DNA from 2 places in the Streptomyces sp. NPDC018964 genome. Region 2 is predicted to be linked to the other one. Evidence: riboswitches for the same ligand, from Rfam matches in the RefSeq annotation. Region 2 holds a riboswitch; the other holds the start of a gene.
The links. A riboswitch is a leader RNA that binds a small molecule or an ion and turns the genes downstream of it on or off. The one in region 2 is predicted to bind thiamine pyrophosphate.
Positions count from the first base shown of each region.

Region 1: another riboswitch for thiamine pyrophosphate. It lies ahead of ACH5AO_RS30235 (thiamine ABC transporter substrate binding subunit); the one in region 2 lies ahead of thiO (glycine oxidase ThiO).

Region 1 is NZ_JBIRYZ010000024.1:108,904-116,275, reverse strand. It holds gene ACH5AO_RS30250 (maleylpyruvate isomerase family mycothiol-dependent enzyme) at 1-31, opposite strand, end outside; gene ACH5AO_RS30245 (ABC transporter ATP-binding protein) at 56-1,075, opposite strand; gene ACH5AO_RS30240 (ABC transporter permease) at 1,076-2,749, opposite strand; gene ACH5AO_RS30235 (thiamine ABC transporter substrate binding subunit) at 2,725-3,807, opposite strand; TPP riboswitch at 3,890-3,995, opposite strand; gene rlmN (23S rRNA (adenine(2503)-C(2))-methyltransferase RlmN) at 4,020-5,132, opposite strand; gene ACH5AO_RS30225 (phosphatidate cytidylyltransferase) at 5,291-6,415, opposite strand; gene frr (ribosome recycling factor) at 6,415-6,972, opposite strand; gene pyrH (UMP kinase) at 7,094-7,372, opposite strand, start outside.
Region 2 is NZ_JBIRYZ010000008.1:123,042-130,413, reverse strand. It holds gene ACH5AO_RS15860 (phytoene desaturase family protein) at 1-94, shown strand, start outside; gene ACH5AO_RS15855 (hypothetical protein) at 101-1,054, opposite strand; gene metF (methylenetetrahydrofolate reductase [NAD(P)H]) at 1,111-2,034, opposite strand; gene thiE (thiamine phosphate synthase) at 2,142-2,807, opposite strand; gene ACH5AO_RS15840 (Rv2175c family DNA-binding protein) at 3,206-3,571, opposite strand; gene ACH5AO_RS15835 (NAD(P)/FAD-dependent oxidoreductase) at 3,649-4,890, opposite strand; gene ACH5AO_RS15830 (hypothetical protein) at 4,900-5,259, opposite strand; TPP riboswitch at 5,297-5,408, shown strand; gene thiO (glycine oxidase ThiO) at 5,406-6,572, shown strand; gene thiS (sulfur carrier protein ThiS) at 6,569-6,769, shown strand; gene ACH5AO_RS15815 (thiazole synthase) at 6,772-7,372, shown strand, end outside.

The DNA.
Region 1 (7,372 bases), on a different contig from region 2:
CGCAGTAAAGGTCGTGCGTGAGTGGTGTCATGCCGCTCACCCTAGGCAGCCGTGCTCATCCCAGCACGACGATTTCCGCCGCGTCGAACTCCACGCCGACCTCGTCCCCGGCCTCCGGCGCGTCCCGGAGCGCGCAGGCCGCCTCCAGGCGGGGGGCGTCCTCGGGCTGGAGGTGGACGGCGACGTGCGTGCCGCGGAAGGTGCGCGCGGCCACCGTGCAGCGCAGGCCCTCACCGGCCGGGACCAGACGGACACCGGCGGGGCGGACGAGAAGGGTCCGCGTGCCCTGCGGGGCGCCGTCCGGGACGGGGAGCTTGCCCCAGGGGGTCACCGCGACAGCGTCACCCACCGTCGCCTCGACGACGTTCTCGAAACCGAGGAAGCGGGCCACGAACGCGTCGGCCGGACGCCGCCACACCTCGAGCGGCGTGCCGGACTGGGCGATCCGGCCGTCCCGCATCACCACCACCCGGTCGGCCAGCGCGAACGCCTCGCCCTGGTCGTGCGTCACGGCGAGCACCGTGGTGCCCAACCGGCCGAACAGTTCGCGCAGTTCGACGACGAGACGCTCCCTGAGCGACCGGTCGAGCTGCCCGAGCGGCTCGTCGAGCATCAGCAGCCGGGGACTGGGCGCGAGGGCGCGGGCGAGCGCCACGCGCTGCTGCTCGCCGCCGGACAGCGCGGCGACGGCGCGTCCGGCCGCGTCCGGCAGCCCCACGAGGTCCAGCAACTCCCGTATGCGGTCCGCCTGTTCGCTCCGCGACGCGCCGTGCATGCGCAGGCCGAAGGCGACGTTGCCGCCCACGTCCCGCTGCGGGAAGAGCTGGTGGTCCTGGAACATCAGCCCGACGCCGCGCCTGTGCGCGGGCACGCCCGACTGGTCGCGTCCGTCGAGCGACACCCGCCCGGAGTCGAGGGGCTGCAGTCCGGCCACCGCCCGCAGCAGCGTCGACTTGCCGCTGCCGCTGGGGCCGAGCACGCACACGATCTCGTGCTCGGCGACCCCCAGGTCGACGGCGTCCAGCACCGGCCGCCCGCCGAAGCGGACGGTCGCGGCCTGAAGGCTCAGCAGCATCTAGAACTCCCCGGTCCGGTCGGTCCGCAGCCGCTCAAGGACGAGCAGCGCCACCGCGCACACGATCATCAGAATCGTCGACAGGGCCATCGCCTGGCCGTAGTTGAGGTCCCCGGGCCGCCCCAGCAGCCGCGCCACGGCGACGGGCAGCGTCGGGTTCTCCGGCCGCGCGATGAACACCGTCGCCCCGAACTCGCCCAGCGACACCGCGAACGCGAACCCGGCCGCGATCAGCAGCGCCCGCCGCACCAGCGGCAGGTCCACCTCCCGCCACGCCCGCCACGGCGACGCCCCGAGCACCGCCGCCGCCTCCCGCAGTCGTACGTCCACGGCCCGCAGCACCGGCAGCATGGTCCGTACGACGAAGGGGACGCCGACCAGCGCCTGCGCGAGCGGGACCAGGATCCAGGAGGCGCGCAGGTCCAGCGGCGGCTCGTCGAGGGCGATCAGGAAACCGAAGCCGACGGTCACCGCGGACACCCCGAGCGGCAGCATCAGCAGCGCGTCAAAGCCGCGCACCAGCCGTCCCGCGTCCCGCCGGGTCAGCGCCGCGGCGGCGAGGCCGCCGATCACCACGGCGACGGCGGTGGCGGCGACGGCGTACCGGAGCGAGTTGCCGACCGCCTCGATCGGCGCGACGAGGAACACTCCCCCGTCGTCCTCGGTGAGCGCCCGGTAGTAGGCGAGCCCCGCGTCGCCGAAGGACCGTTCCACCAGCACCGCGAGCGGCAGCAGGAGCAGGACGGCGACGGTGGCGACGACCGAGCCCAGCAGCGCCCACTGTCCGGCGCCGCGCGGCCGGCGCGCGGTCACCGAGGCGTCCACCAGCCGCAGCGCGGTCTCCCGGCGCCGTACGGTCCAGGCGTGCAGGGCGAGGATCGCGCCCACGGCGACGAACTGGACCATCGTCAGGACGGCGGCCGTGGACAGGTCGAAGATCTCCGAGGTCTGCCGGTAGATCTCCACTTCGAGGGTGGAGAAGGTGGGCCCGCCGAGGATCTGCACCACGCCGAAGGAGGTGAAGGTGAACAGGAAGACCATCAGCGCGGCCGCCGCGACGGCGGGCGCGAGCGCGGGCAGGGTGACGGTCCGCCAGGCCGTGAACCGGGAGGCGCCGAGCATCCGCGCGGCCTCCTCCTGCCGCGGGTCGAGCTGCGACCAGAGCCCGCCCACGGTGCGTACGACGACGGCGTAGTTGAAGAAGACGTGCGCGAGCAGGATCGCCCACACGGTGGTGTCCAGCCGCACCCCCCACAGCTCGTCGAGGAGTCCGCCGCGTCCGACGAGTGCCATGAACGCCGTACCGACGACGACCGTCGGCAGCACGAACGGCACGGTGATCACGGCCCGCAGCACCTGCTTGCCGGGGAAGTCGAAGCGGGCGAGGACGTACGCGCCGGGCAGGGCGATCAGCAGGGTGAGGGCGGTGGAGACGAGGGCCTGCCAGGTGGTGAACCACAGCACCTGCCGGACGCCGGACTGCGCCAGTACGTCCCCGATCCGCCCGAGCCGCCAGGTCCCGCCGGTCCTCAGTCCGCGCGCGACGATCGCGGTGACGGGATAGGCGAAGAAGACGGCGAAGAACGCGACGGGCACGGCCAGCAGGCCGAGCCGCGCCGCGCTCCCGCGCCGTCGCGCCGCGGTCCGCGTCACTTCAGTACGAGCGAGGTCCACGACTTGACCCACTGGTCACGGTTCTCGGCGATCTTCGCCGGGTCCATGGTCTCCGGATCCTCGGCCTGCGGCCCGAACTCCGTGAACTCCTCGGGCACCTCGGCACCCTCCAGCACCGGGTACACGAACATGTTGAGCGGCATGTCCTCCTGGAACCGCTTGCCGACCAGGAAGTCGAGCAGCGCCTTTCCGCCCTCGGGGTTCCTCGCGTTGCTCAGCAGCCCCGCGTACTCGACCTGGCGGAAGCAGGTGTCCTCGGCGACACCGGTGGGCGCCGTCTTCGGCTTCGGGTCGGCGTAGACGACCTCGGCGGGCGGCGAGGAGGCGTAGGACACCACCAGCGGCCGGTCGGCCTTGGCCTCCTTCCCGCCGGCCGAGCCGGAGAACTCCTCGTTGTAGGCCTGCTCCCAGCCGTCGACCACCTTGACGCCGTTGGCCTTGAGCTTCTTCCAGTAGTCCGGCCAGCCCTCGTCCCCGTACTCGGCGGCCGTTCCGAGCAGGAAGCCGAGGCCGGGCGAGGAGGTGGCGGCGTTCTCGACGACGAGGAGGTCCTTGTAGGCGGGCTTGGCCAGGTCGTCGAGGGTCTTGGGCGGGGTCAGGTCGTGCTCGGCGAACCACGCCTTGTCGTAGTTGACGCAGACGTCGCCGGTGTCGACGGGGGTGACCCGGTGCTTGTCCTGGTCCACGCGGTACGCGTCGAGGATCAGGTCGGAGCCCTTCGCCTCGTACGGCTGGAACAGCCCGTTGTCGAGGGCGCGGGAGAGCAGGGTGTTGTCGACGCCGAAGAGGACGTCGCCCTGGGGGTTGTCCTTGGTCAGGATCGCCTTGTTCACGGCCTGCCCGGCGTCGCCGTCCTCGAGGACCTTGAGCTCGTAGCCGGACTGCTTCTCGAAGGCGGCGACGACGTCCTTCGACACGGCCCACGAGTTGTGGCTGACGAGGGTCACGGTCCTGTCCCCGCCACCGCTCGCGTCGTCACCGCCGGACGACCCGCACGCGGACAGCGTGACCAGACCCAGCCCGACGGCCAGGACCGTGACCTTCTTGGTGATGCCCACTTGATTCCTCCTGGAGTGACCAGGAAGAGACGCGGCCCTGCCCGGGTCCCCTCGCGGAGGGGGCCCGGGCAGGGCGCAACAGCTCGAGTGATGACCGATCTCCCTACCCAGAATGACCTGGGCCAGGTTCGGAGGGTCTGCGGCCGGTGCCGCACTCTCAGCGCTGTGGCGCTCCCCTGTCGGAATATGCAGATGTTCTTACTCGGGTCACATTACCGTTCGCTCGCGGCGAGCTGACCACACGCCCCGTCGATCTCCTGCCCACGGGTGTCCCGGATCGTCACCGGTACACCGTGCGCGGCGATCGCCTCCACGAACGCCTTCTCGTCCTCGGGGCGGGAGGCGGTCCACTTGGAGCCGGGGGTGGGGTTGAGCGGGATGAGGTTGACGTGCACGGGGCGGCCCTTGAGCATCCGGCCGAGCCGGTCACCGCGCCAGGCCTGGTCGTTGATGTCCCGGATGAGGGCGTACTCGATGGACAGCCGCCGGCCCGACGTGGCCGCGTACTCGAACCCGGCGTCGAGGACCTCGCGCACCTTCCACCGCGTGTTCACGGGGACGAGGGTGTCGCGCAGTTCGTCGTCGGGGGCGTGCAGCGAGATGGCGAGACGGCACTTGAAGCCCTCGCCGGTGAACCGGTGGATCGCCGGGACGAGACCGACGGTGGACACGGTGATCCCGCGCTGCGACAGCCCGAGGCCGTCCGGCTCGGGGTCGGTGAGGCGGCGGATGGCGCCGACGACCCGGTTGTAGTTGGCGAGCGGCTCGCCCATGCCCATGAACACGATGTTGCTCAGCCGCGCCGGGCCGCCGGGCACCTCGCCGTCCCTGAGCGCCCGCATCCCGTCCACGATCTGGTGCACGATCTCGGCGGTGGACAGGTTCCGGTCGAGGCCGGCCTGCCCGGTCGCGCAGAACGGGCAGTTCATGCCGCAGCCCGCCTGGGAGCTGATGCACATGGTCACCCGGTCCGGGTAGCGCATCAGCACGGACTCGACGAGCGTCCCGTCGAACAGCTTCCACAGCGTCTTGCGGGTGGTGCCCTGGTCGGTCGACAGGTGCCGTACGACCGTCATCAGCTCCGGAAGCAGCGCCTCCCGCAGCTTGCCGCGCGAGGCGGCGGGGATGTCGGTCCACTGCTCCGGGTCGTGCGCGTACCGCGCGAAGTAGTGCTGCGAGAGCTGCTTGGCTCGGAACGCCTTCTCACCGGCCGCGACGACCGCCTCCTTGCGCTCGGCGGGCGTGAGGTCGGCGAGGTGCCGCGGCGGCTTCTTCGCTCCGCGGGGGGCGACGAAGGTGAGCTCACCGGGAACGGGACGGGCCACGGTCGGGCAACTCCTCAGGACGATGGGGGCCTGGCGACTCCGCACAGGCGGGGACGGCGGCACCTCTGTGCCTGGGCCGGGAGACGACCCGCGCGGGGCGGGGACGTACGAAAGGGCCCGCAGTACACCGCGAGCCCTTCCAGAGTACCTGTTCGCCGTCAACCCGATCCGACGAAGATCACCAACAGCAGCCACACCACCGGTGCCGTCGGCAGCAGGGAGTCGAGGCGGTCCATGATGCCGCCATGACCCGGGAGCAGGGTGCCCATGTCCTTGATGCCCAGATCGCGCTTGATCATGGACTCGCCCAGGTCGCCCAAGGTGGCGCTGACCGCGACCGCGAGGCCCAGGAGCAGGCCCTGCCACCAGACGCCGTCGTCGATCAGGTACTGCATGCACAGCGCGCCGGCGACCATCGCGAAGGTCACCGCGCCCAGCAGGCCCTCGCGGGTCTTGCCGGGGCTGATGCGCGGGGCGAGCTTCGTCCTCCCGAAGCGCCAGCCGACCGCGTACGCCCCGGTGTCGCTGACGACCGTCAGCAGCAGGAAGGTCAGGACGCGCCACGGGCCGTCGTCGGCGGTGAGCATCATCGCGACGAAGGTCGCCAGGAACGGTACGTAGAACGCCGCGAAGACGCCCGCCGTGACGTCCTTGAGGTAGCCCTCGGGCGGCGCCGCCATGCGCCAGACCAGCACCGCCAGCGCGGTGAGCGCCACGGCGACCCATGCGCCCTCGGCCCCCCGGACGTAGCCGGCGACGACCATGGCCGCACCGCCCAGCGCGAGCGGTATCAGGGGCGCCTTGATGCCCTTGCGCTCCCGCAGCCGTGACGTCAGCTCCCACAGGCCCACCACCACGGCGACCGCGACCACGCCGACGAAGACCGCTTTGACGACGAACAGCGACGCGACGATCACCACGCCGAGTCCGACGCCGACGCCTATCGCGGCACCGAGGTCCCGCCCCGCGCTCTTCTTCTGCGGTGCGGCTGCCGGCTGCGGGGCGTCGGGCATGGGCTCCGGATTCTGCGGCACCTCCCCGGGAAGGGGGCGGGCCCGCGTCGGCTCGTCTCGGAACAGGGGGCCGCTCAGCCGAGCGGCCCCCCGGTCCGCATCCTGGTCTCCGCCGTGTTCGGGTACGTCGGGCACGATGGGCATGGGGCGCGTGTGCTGCGCGTTGTGCGCATCGTACGCGGGACCCGCCGGAGCGGCCCCCCAGCCTTGCCCGTGGTCGGACGGCCCCCAGTACCCGGTCTGCGGCGTCCCCCAGGAAGAGTCGTTCATCAGACCTCGAGCAGCTCCGCTTCCTTGTGCTTCAGGAGCTCGTCCACCTGGGCGACGTACTTCGCGGTGGTGTCGTCGAGCTCCTTCTCCGCACGGCGGCCCTCGTCCTCGCCGACCTCGCCGTCCTTGACCATCTTGTCGATGGCGTCCTTGGCCTTGCGGCGCACGGAGCGGATGGAGACCTTGGCGTCCTCACCCTTGCCCTTGGCGACCTTGATGTAGTCGCGGCGGCGCTCCTCGGTGAGCTCGGGGAACACCACCCGGATGATGTTGCCGTCGTTGCTCGGGTTGACGCCCAGGTCGGAGTCGCGGATCGCCTGCTCGATGTTGCGCAGCGCGCTCTTGTCGAACGGCGTCACCACGGCCATGCGCGGCTCGGGCACGGAGAACGAGGCCAGCTGGTTGATCGGCGTCGGCGCGCCGTAGTAGTCGGCCACGATCTTGTTGAACATCGCCGGGTGCGCACGGCCGGTGCGGATCGCGGCGAAGTCCTCCTTGGCGACCACGACGGCCTTCTCCATCTTCTCCTCGGCCTCGAGGAGGGTCTCTTCGATCACCACTTGCTCCTGCGTGTCTTGAGTAGGCCCGGCTGCGGTTCCTGGTCAGGGGTTGCGGCCGGCTGCGTCGCGTCTTCTTCCTGCACGGTTCCCGACCGGCAGGCCATTGTCCATCCCCCGGTCAGCCGCGGCCGGCCGGGTCACCCACCAGCGTGCCGATCTTCTCACCCTTGACGGCGCGGGCGATATTGCCCTCCTTCAGGAGCTCGAAGACGACGATCGGGAGGCTGTTGTCACGGCAGAGCGTGACGGCCGTGGCGTCGGCGACCTTCAGGTCCCGGGTGATGACCTCGCCGTAGCCGAGCGCGTCGAACTTCACCGCGTCGGGGTTGGTCTTCGGATCGGAGTCGTAGACGCCGTCCACACCGTTCTTGCCCATGAGCAGCGCCTCGGCGTCGAT
Region 2 (7,372 bases):
CCACCCCGGCGGCGGGCTTCCGCACGCCGGGATGTCGGGGGCGCTGGTGGCCGGACTGATCGTGGAGGGGCCGGAGTTCCGCGGGTCGCAGTGAGCGCGCTCAGTAGCGGTACTGCTCGTCGTACCCGGTGCCGCCGCCGTTGCCGTGCGTCTGCCCGTCGCCCTGGTACGGGTACTGCTGCTGCTCGGGCGGGAGTTCACCGCCGTACGGGTCGTCGGCGGTGCGCTGCTGCGGGACCCACAGGCCACCGGCCGGGGTCTCGCCGCCGTAGCCCTGCTGGGCGTACGGGTCCTGGCCGTAGTCCTGCTGCTGGGGGTACTGCTGGGGGTCGGCGTAGCCGGTGTCGTACGAGGTGTTCCCGTAGGCCGGGTCGCCGGTGTACGGGTCGGAGTAGGCCGCGTACTGCTGCTGGCCCGTGGTGTCGTAGCCCTGCTGCTGGCCGTAACCGGAGTAGTCGTAGGCGTAGTTGGGGTCGGCGCCCTGGGCGGCCGCCGCGTACTGGTCCTGGGACGGGGCCGCGTACCCGGTGTCGCCGTAGACGCCGTAGGAGCCGGTGTCGTCGGGCATGGGCTGCGGCTCGTAGACGGCGGTGGCCCCGTCGGCCGCCGGCTGGCCGGGGCGGGCGGCGGGGGTGAACACGTCGTCGCGGTCGTAGTCGTCGTCCGCGTGGCCGGGCCGGTCGTGGTGGCCGTCGCCCTCGTCTCCGTGACCGGCGCCGGGCGTCTCCAGGTCGGAGACCTCCAGGGTCGGCTCCTGGCGTCCGCGGTCGCCGCGGCGGCCCTTGACGGCGGCCAGCACCGGCGCGTTGACCGCCCAGCCGGCCGCGAAACCGCGGCGGAACGACAGCGTCACGTAGGTCTGGCCGACCGCGAAGGCCGCGGCGCCCAGCCCGATGACGACCACGGACGGGATCAGTACACCGAGCACGACACCGAGGAAGCCGCCGAAGGCGAGCAGCCGCCAGCGCAGGCGCGCCTTGTACTGCAGCAGTACCTCACCGAGCAACCACAGCGCGACGATGCCGAACGCGATGTAGAGGACCGTCCAGCCCATGTACGCCCCTCTCCCAGTGGTCGCTACTCAGTGTGTCGTATATGAGTGCGACCGGTCTAGGCCCGCGGTGGGTGGTGCAGGCCCAGGTTCTCGTAGATTTCCAGGGTCGCCGTGGAGTTGTTGAGCGTGATGAAGTGCAGTCCGGGCACTCCCTCGGCCAGCAGCCGGGCACAGAACTCCGTGGCGAACTCGATACCGATGGAGCGTACCGCCGCCGGATCGTCCTTCGCTGCGAGGATCCGCTCTTTGAGGGCCTCCGGGAACGCGGCGTTACTGAGCTTTGGCAATCTCTCCAGCATCTTCACGCTGGTCACCGGCATGACTTCGGGGATCACCGGGGTCGTGCAGCCCGCCGCGTGGACTCGGTCACGCAGCCGCAGATAGGACTCGGGCCGGAAGAACATCTGGGTGATCGCGTAGTCGGCCCCGGCCCGGCACTTGTCGACGAAGCGGGCGACGTCGGTGTCCCAGTCGGCCGACCGCGGGTGCATCTCCGGGAAGGCGGCGACACCGACGCAGAAGTCGCCCGACTCCTTGATGAGCCGGACGAGTTCGGCCGCGTAGGTCAGCCCCTGCGGGTGCGGCACCCAGTCGCCCATCGGGTCGCCGGGCGGGTCGCCGCGCACGGCGAGCATGTTGCGGATCCCGGCGTCGGCGTACTGGCCGATGATGTTGCGCAGTTCGGCGACGGAGTGGTCGACCGCGGTGAGGTGGGCGACCGGGGTGAGGGTGGTGTCGGCGACGATCTGCTGGGTCTCCTTGACCGTGCCCGCGCGCGTGGAGCCACCCGCGCCGTAGGTCACGGAGACGAAGTCCGGGGCGACCGCCTCGACCCTGCGCAGCGCGCTCCACAGGTTCCGCTCACCCTTGGGGGTCTTCGGTGCCGAGAACTCGAACGAGAACGTCGTCTTGCCGGCGGCGAGCATGTCGCGCACGGTGCGTGCGCGGTCAGTCCTGGTGGATGCTGTTCCGAGGGCCATACCGGCAGGTTAGCCAGGGGGCGGCGGTCCCCCAACCGGATGCGGGACATTTGTCTGGAATGCCGACTTGTTGTCCACCCCTTGGACAGTCCTGAGACGTGCGGGGGTCATCCGGCGTTCACGGGCGCCGCCTGCCGCAGCCGCTTCGCGAACTCGGCCGCCGCCGCGCCCGGGTCGTCCGCCTCGGTGACGGCCCGTACGACGACGACCCGGCGGGCGCCGGCGTCCAGCACCTCGTCGAGGTTGCCGAGGTCGATGCCGCCGATGGCGAACCAGGGGCGCTCGGTGCCCAGGGCGGCGGTGTACCGGACCAGGCCGAGGCCGGGGGCGTGGCGGCCGGGCTTGGTGGGGGTGGGCCAGCAGGGGCCGGTGCAGAAGTAGTCCACGCCGGGCTGGACGGCCGCCGCGGCGGCCTCGGACTCGGCGTGGGTGGAGCGGCCGATCAGGACGCCGTCGCCGAGGATGGCGCGGGCGGCGGGGACGGGCAGGTCGCCCTGGCCGAGGTGGAGGACGTCGGCGCCGGCGGCGTGGGCGACGTCCGCGCGGTCGTTGACCGCGAGCAGCTTGCCGTGCCGGGCGCAGGCGTCGGCGAGGACCGCCAGGTGCTCCAGCTCCTCGCCGGCCTCCATGCCCTTGTCCCGTAGCTGCACGATGTCGACCCCGCCGGCCAGGACCGCGTCCAGGAACTCCGGGAGGTCGCCCTGCCGCCTGCGGGCGTCGGTGCACAGGTAGAGCAGGGCGTCGGCGAGCCGGGCGCGAGCGGTGGCGGTCACAGGAGGGTCCCCCAGGGTGTCGGCGGCGTACGGACCCGGCGGGCCCGGTATGGCGTGGGCGGGCACTCCGGCCGTCACGGGCCGGCGGAGCGCGCACCGCAACGGACCCTATGCCGCCGCGCCGACGACCGCGAGACGCCCCTCACGGGCCACCGCACCGCCTCGGACACCGCGGGCCGCCCGCCTCCGGTGCGCGGGAACCCCGGTGCGTGGGAACACCTCCGGCCGGAATCCCGGTGGTCGCGGCCCGGCGAACGCCTCCTTGCGGACGCGAGCCCGTCCCCACGTCACGCGGCCGGCCCGCCGCCCGCCCCGGGCTCCGTACCGGCGCGGGTTCCCGCGGCCGGGGCTCGACGCCCCGGCCGGCGGTGTCCGGATCGTGGACGGTCAGGGCCGGGTCAGACCGCGAGCGCCTGGGCCCGGCGCTTCACCTCCGTGCCGCGGTTCTCGCTGAGCGCCTGGGCGGGGGTGCCCGGCAGGGAGGGGTCGGGGGTGAAGAGCCACTCCAGCATCTCTTCGTCCGTGAAGCCGTCGTCCCGCAGGAGCGTCAGGGTCCCGGTCAGGCCCTTGACGACCTTGTCCCCGTCGATGAAGGCGGCGGGCACGTGCAGCGCGCGGTTCTCACCCCGGCGCACGGCGATGAGCTGGCCCTCCTTGACCAGCTGCCGGACGCGCGTCACCTCGACGCCGAGCATCTCGGCGATGTCGGGGAGGGTGAGCCAGGCGGGGACGAGAGCATCGATCTTTGCGTCAATCTCGGTCACGGGACAAGCCTGCCATCTGCCACCGACAGTCGGAAGTCAGCCCCGCCCACCTGGGCGGACGCGCCGGTCCGGGAGTGTCACGCCGTCGCCGACTTCAGGGGCCGCGCCGGGTCCGCCAGCGCCTCCGCGTCCATCGCCGTGCCCGCCTCGATCAGCCTGCGCCCCTGCGTCAGGTCCCGGGGCCGTCCCACCGTCAGCAGCGCGACCAGGCGGGACCCCCGCAGCCAGCAGACGCTCCACGCCGCCTCGGCGGGGTCCCCGCGCCACACCGTCCGGTCGGTGTCCGCGTGGTGCCCCGCGTACTGCACGAAGCGCCCGAACTGCTCGGACCAGAAGTACGGCACCGGGTCGTAGACCACCGGCTCCCGGCCGGTGGCCGCGCCGAGGATGTTCACGGCGACCGTGCGCGGCCCCTGGAGGGCGTTGTCCCAGTGGTGGACCAGGAGGCGCTCGCCGTAGCGCCCGGACGGGAAGGACGCGCAGTCGCCGACCGCGTACACGTCCGGCAGGGAGGTCGCCAGATGACGGTCGGCGACGACCTCCCCGTGCGTCCCGAGCTCGATCCCGGAACCCGCCAGCCAGGAGGTGGCGGGCCGGGCCCCGATGCCGACGACCACGGCGCCCGCGGGCAGCCGCGTACCGTCGTCCAGGACCACGGTGCCGGGCTCGACGCGCTCCACGCGCGCGTGCGTGCGCAGCGTGACGCCGGCCTCCGCGTACCAGGCGGCCATCGGAGCGGCCACCTCGGCGGGCAGCACCCCGGTGAGCGTCCGTTCCTCGGCCTCCACGACGGTGACCGCGCAGCCCGCCTCGCGGGCCGCCGTGGCGAACTCCGCGCCGATCCAGCCGGCGCCGACCACCACGACGTCGTGCTGCCGCGCGAGCACCGGCCGCAGCCGCGCGGCGTCGTCCAGGGTGCGCAGCAGGTGCACGCCGGGCACGCCCTCCGCGCCCGGCAGCCGGACCGGTTCCGCGCCGGTGGCGACCACCAGGACGTCGTACGGGACGGGCCCGGCCTCCGTGTCCAGTTCGTGGTCGCCGGGCCGCAGGCCGAGCACCTCGCAGCCGAGCCGCAGTTCGACGCCGGCGTCCTCGAAGTCGACGTCGAAGGCGGAGTCCTCGGCCTTGCCGAGCAGTACCGCCTTGGACAACGGCGGCCTGTCGTACGGCTGGTGGGGTTCCGCGCCGATCAGGGTCACGGCGCCGGTGAAGCCCTGCTCCCGCAGGGCGAGGGCGGTCTGCACGCCGGCCATGCCCGCGCCCGCCACCACCACCCGCCGCGGCTCGGACCGTCCCGGTCCCTGGGTCTGCTCGCTCACCCGATCACCTCAGACACCTGACGCCGCATCATCGCCGAGCTGCTCCACCACGCTCGTCCCGCTGCCCGGCTGCGACTCCCACTCCCAGCTCTCCTCCAGCCGTACCCGCCCGTCGGGCAGCTCCACGACCGTCGACACGCAGTGCCCCGAGGAGGTGGTGCCGTCCCGCTTCAGCTGCACGTACCGGAAGTCCAGCCGGTCTCCCGCGCGGGTGCCCACCAGGTGCCCGCGCACGACGTCGCCGCCCGCGTACTCGGCCCAGATCTCGCCGCCCCGCTCGTGGTAGACGAACCGGGTGCGGGTGCCGACCTGGCCGGGGGCCTGGTCGGCCACGGGGGCGAGGACGAGTCCGTCGAGCGATGGTGCCACGCGGAGGCTCCTTTACAAGCGTTAGGGTGACCAACGTACAAGCACTCGCGGGAGCCCGGACGCACCGGGCTGAGAGGGAGGCTTGCGGCCTCCGACCGTACGAACCTGATCCGGGTCATGCCGGCGAAGGGAGGGGCTGGACGCCCATGTCGCCCACGCGCACCTCAGACGTCCTCGTCGTCGGGGGCGGAATCATCGGTCTGGTCACGGCCTGGCGGGCCGCGCAGCGCGGCCTCGCCACGGCCGTGGTGGACCCCGAGCCGGGCGGCGGAGCCGCCGGGGTGGCCGCCGGGATGCTGGCCGCCGTCACGGAACTGCACTACGGCGAGGAGACCCTGCTCGGTCTGAACCTCGCCTCCGCGCGGCGCTATCCCGGCTTCGCGGCCGAGCTGACCGAGCTGACCGGCCACGACCTCGGCTACCGCGCGTGCGGCACGCTCGCCGTGGCACTGGACGCCGACGACCGCGCCCACCTGCGGGAACTGCACGCCCTGCAGCAGCGGTCGGGGCTGGACTCGCAGTGGCTGTCCGGGCGGGACTGCCGGCGCCTGGAGCCGATGCTCGCGCCGGGGGTGCGCGGCGGCCTGCGGGTGGACGGCGACCACCAGATCGACCCCCGGCGGCTGGCGGCCGCGCTGGTCACTGCCTGCGAACGCGCGGGGGTGACCGTCCACCACGCGTGGGCCGAGCGGCTCGTCGTCGCGGGGGACCGCGCGACGGGCGTGGTCACGGCCGACGGCACCGAGCTGGGCGCCGGGCAGGTGGTGCTCGCCGCGGGCAGCCTCAGCGGGCGGCTCGCGGGCGTCCCCGAGGAGGTGCTGCCGCCGGTGCGCCCCGTGAAGGGGCAGGTCGTACGGCTGACGATGCCCACGCGGCACGGTCCCTTCCTGAACCGGACCGTGCGGGCCGTGGTGCGCGGCAGCCACGTCTACCTGGTGCCGCGCGACAACGGCGAGCTGGTGATCGGGGCGACCAGCGAGGAGATGGGCTGGGACACGACGGTGACCGCGGGCGGCGTGTACGAGCTGCTGCGCGACGCCCACGAGCTGGTCCCCGGCATCACCGAGCTGCCGCTGACCGAGACCCGGGCCGGACTGCGCCCCGGCTCCCCCGACAACGCGCCGCTGCTCGGCCCGACGGAGCTCGAGGGGCTGCTGCTCGCCACCGGCCACTATCGCAACGGCGTCCTGCTGACGCCGGTCACCGGCGACGTCATGGCGGAGGTCCTGACCACCGGCACCCTGCCGGAGGTGGCCCGCCCGTTCACCCCCCGGCGCTTCGGCGCCGCCGTCCGCACGGAGCAGCCCGCATGAACGTCTCGGTCAACGGGGAGCGCAGGGAGTTCGCGCCCGGCACGGCTCTCGACCTCGTCGTGAAGTCGCTCACCACGGCGCCCTCGGGGGTGGCCGCCGCCCTCAACGAAACCGTCGTCCCGCGCGCGCAGTGGCCCACCACGCCCCTCAACGAGGGTGACCGCGTGGAAGTCCTGACCGCCGTCCAGGGAGGCTGACCATGGCCGACGATCCGTTCCTCCTCGGCGGTACGTCCTTCACGTCCCGCCTGATCATGGGTACCGGCGGGGCGCCGAGCCTCGATGTGCTGGAGCGGGCGCTGGTGGCGTCCGGGACGGAGCTGACGACCGTCGCGATGCGGCGCGTGGACCCCTCGGTGCACGGATCCGTGCTGTCGGTGCTGGAGAGGCTGGACATCCGGGTGCTGCCGAACACGGCGGGGTGCTTCACCGCCGGGGAGGCGGTGCTCACCGCGCGCCTCGCGCGGGAGGCGCTCGGCACGGACCTGGTCAAGCTGGAGGTCATCGCCGACGAGCGGACCCTGCTGCCGGACCCGGTCGAACTGCTGGACGCGGCGGAGACGCTGGTCGACGACGGGTTCACGGTGCTGCCGTACACGAACGACGATCCGGTGCTGGCGCGGAAGCTGGAGGACGTGGGGTGTGCGGCGGTCATGCCGCTGGGGTCGCCGATCGGGTCGGGGCTGGGGATCCGCAACCCGCACAACTTCGAGTTGATCGTGGAGCGGGCGGGGGTGCCGGTGATCCTGGACGCGGGGGCGGGGACGGCGTCCGATGTGGCGCTGGCGATGGAGCTGGGGT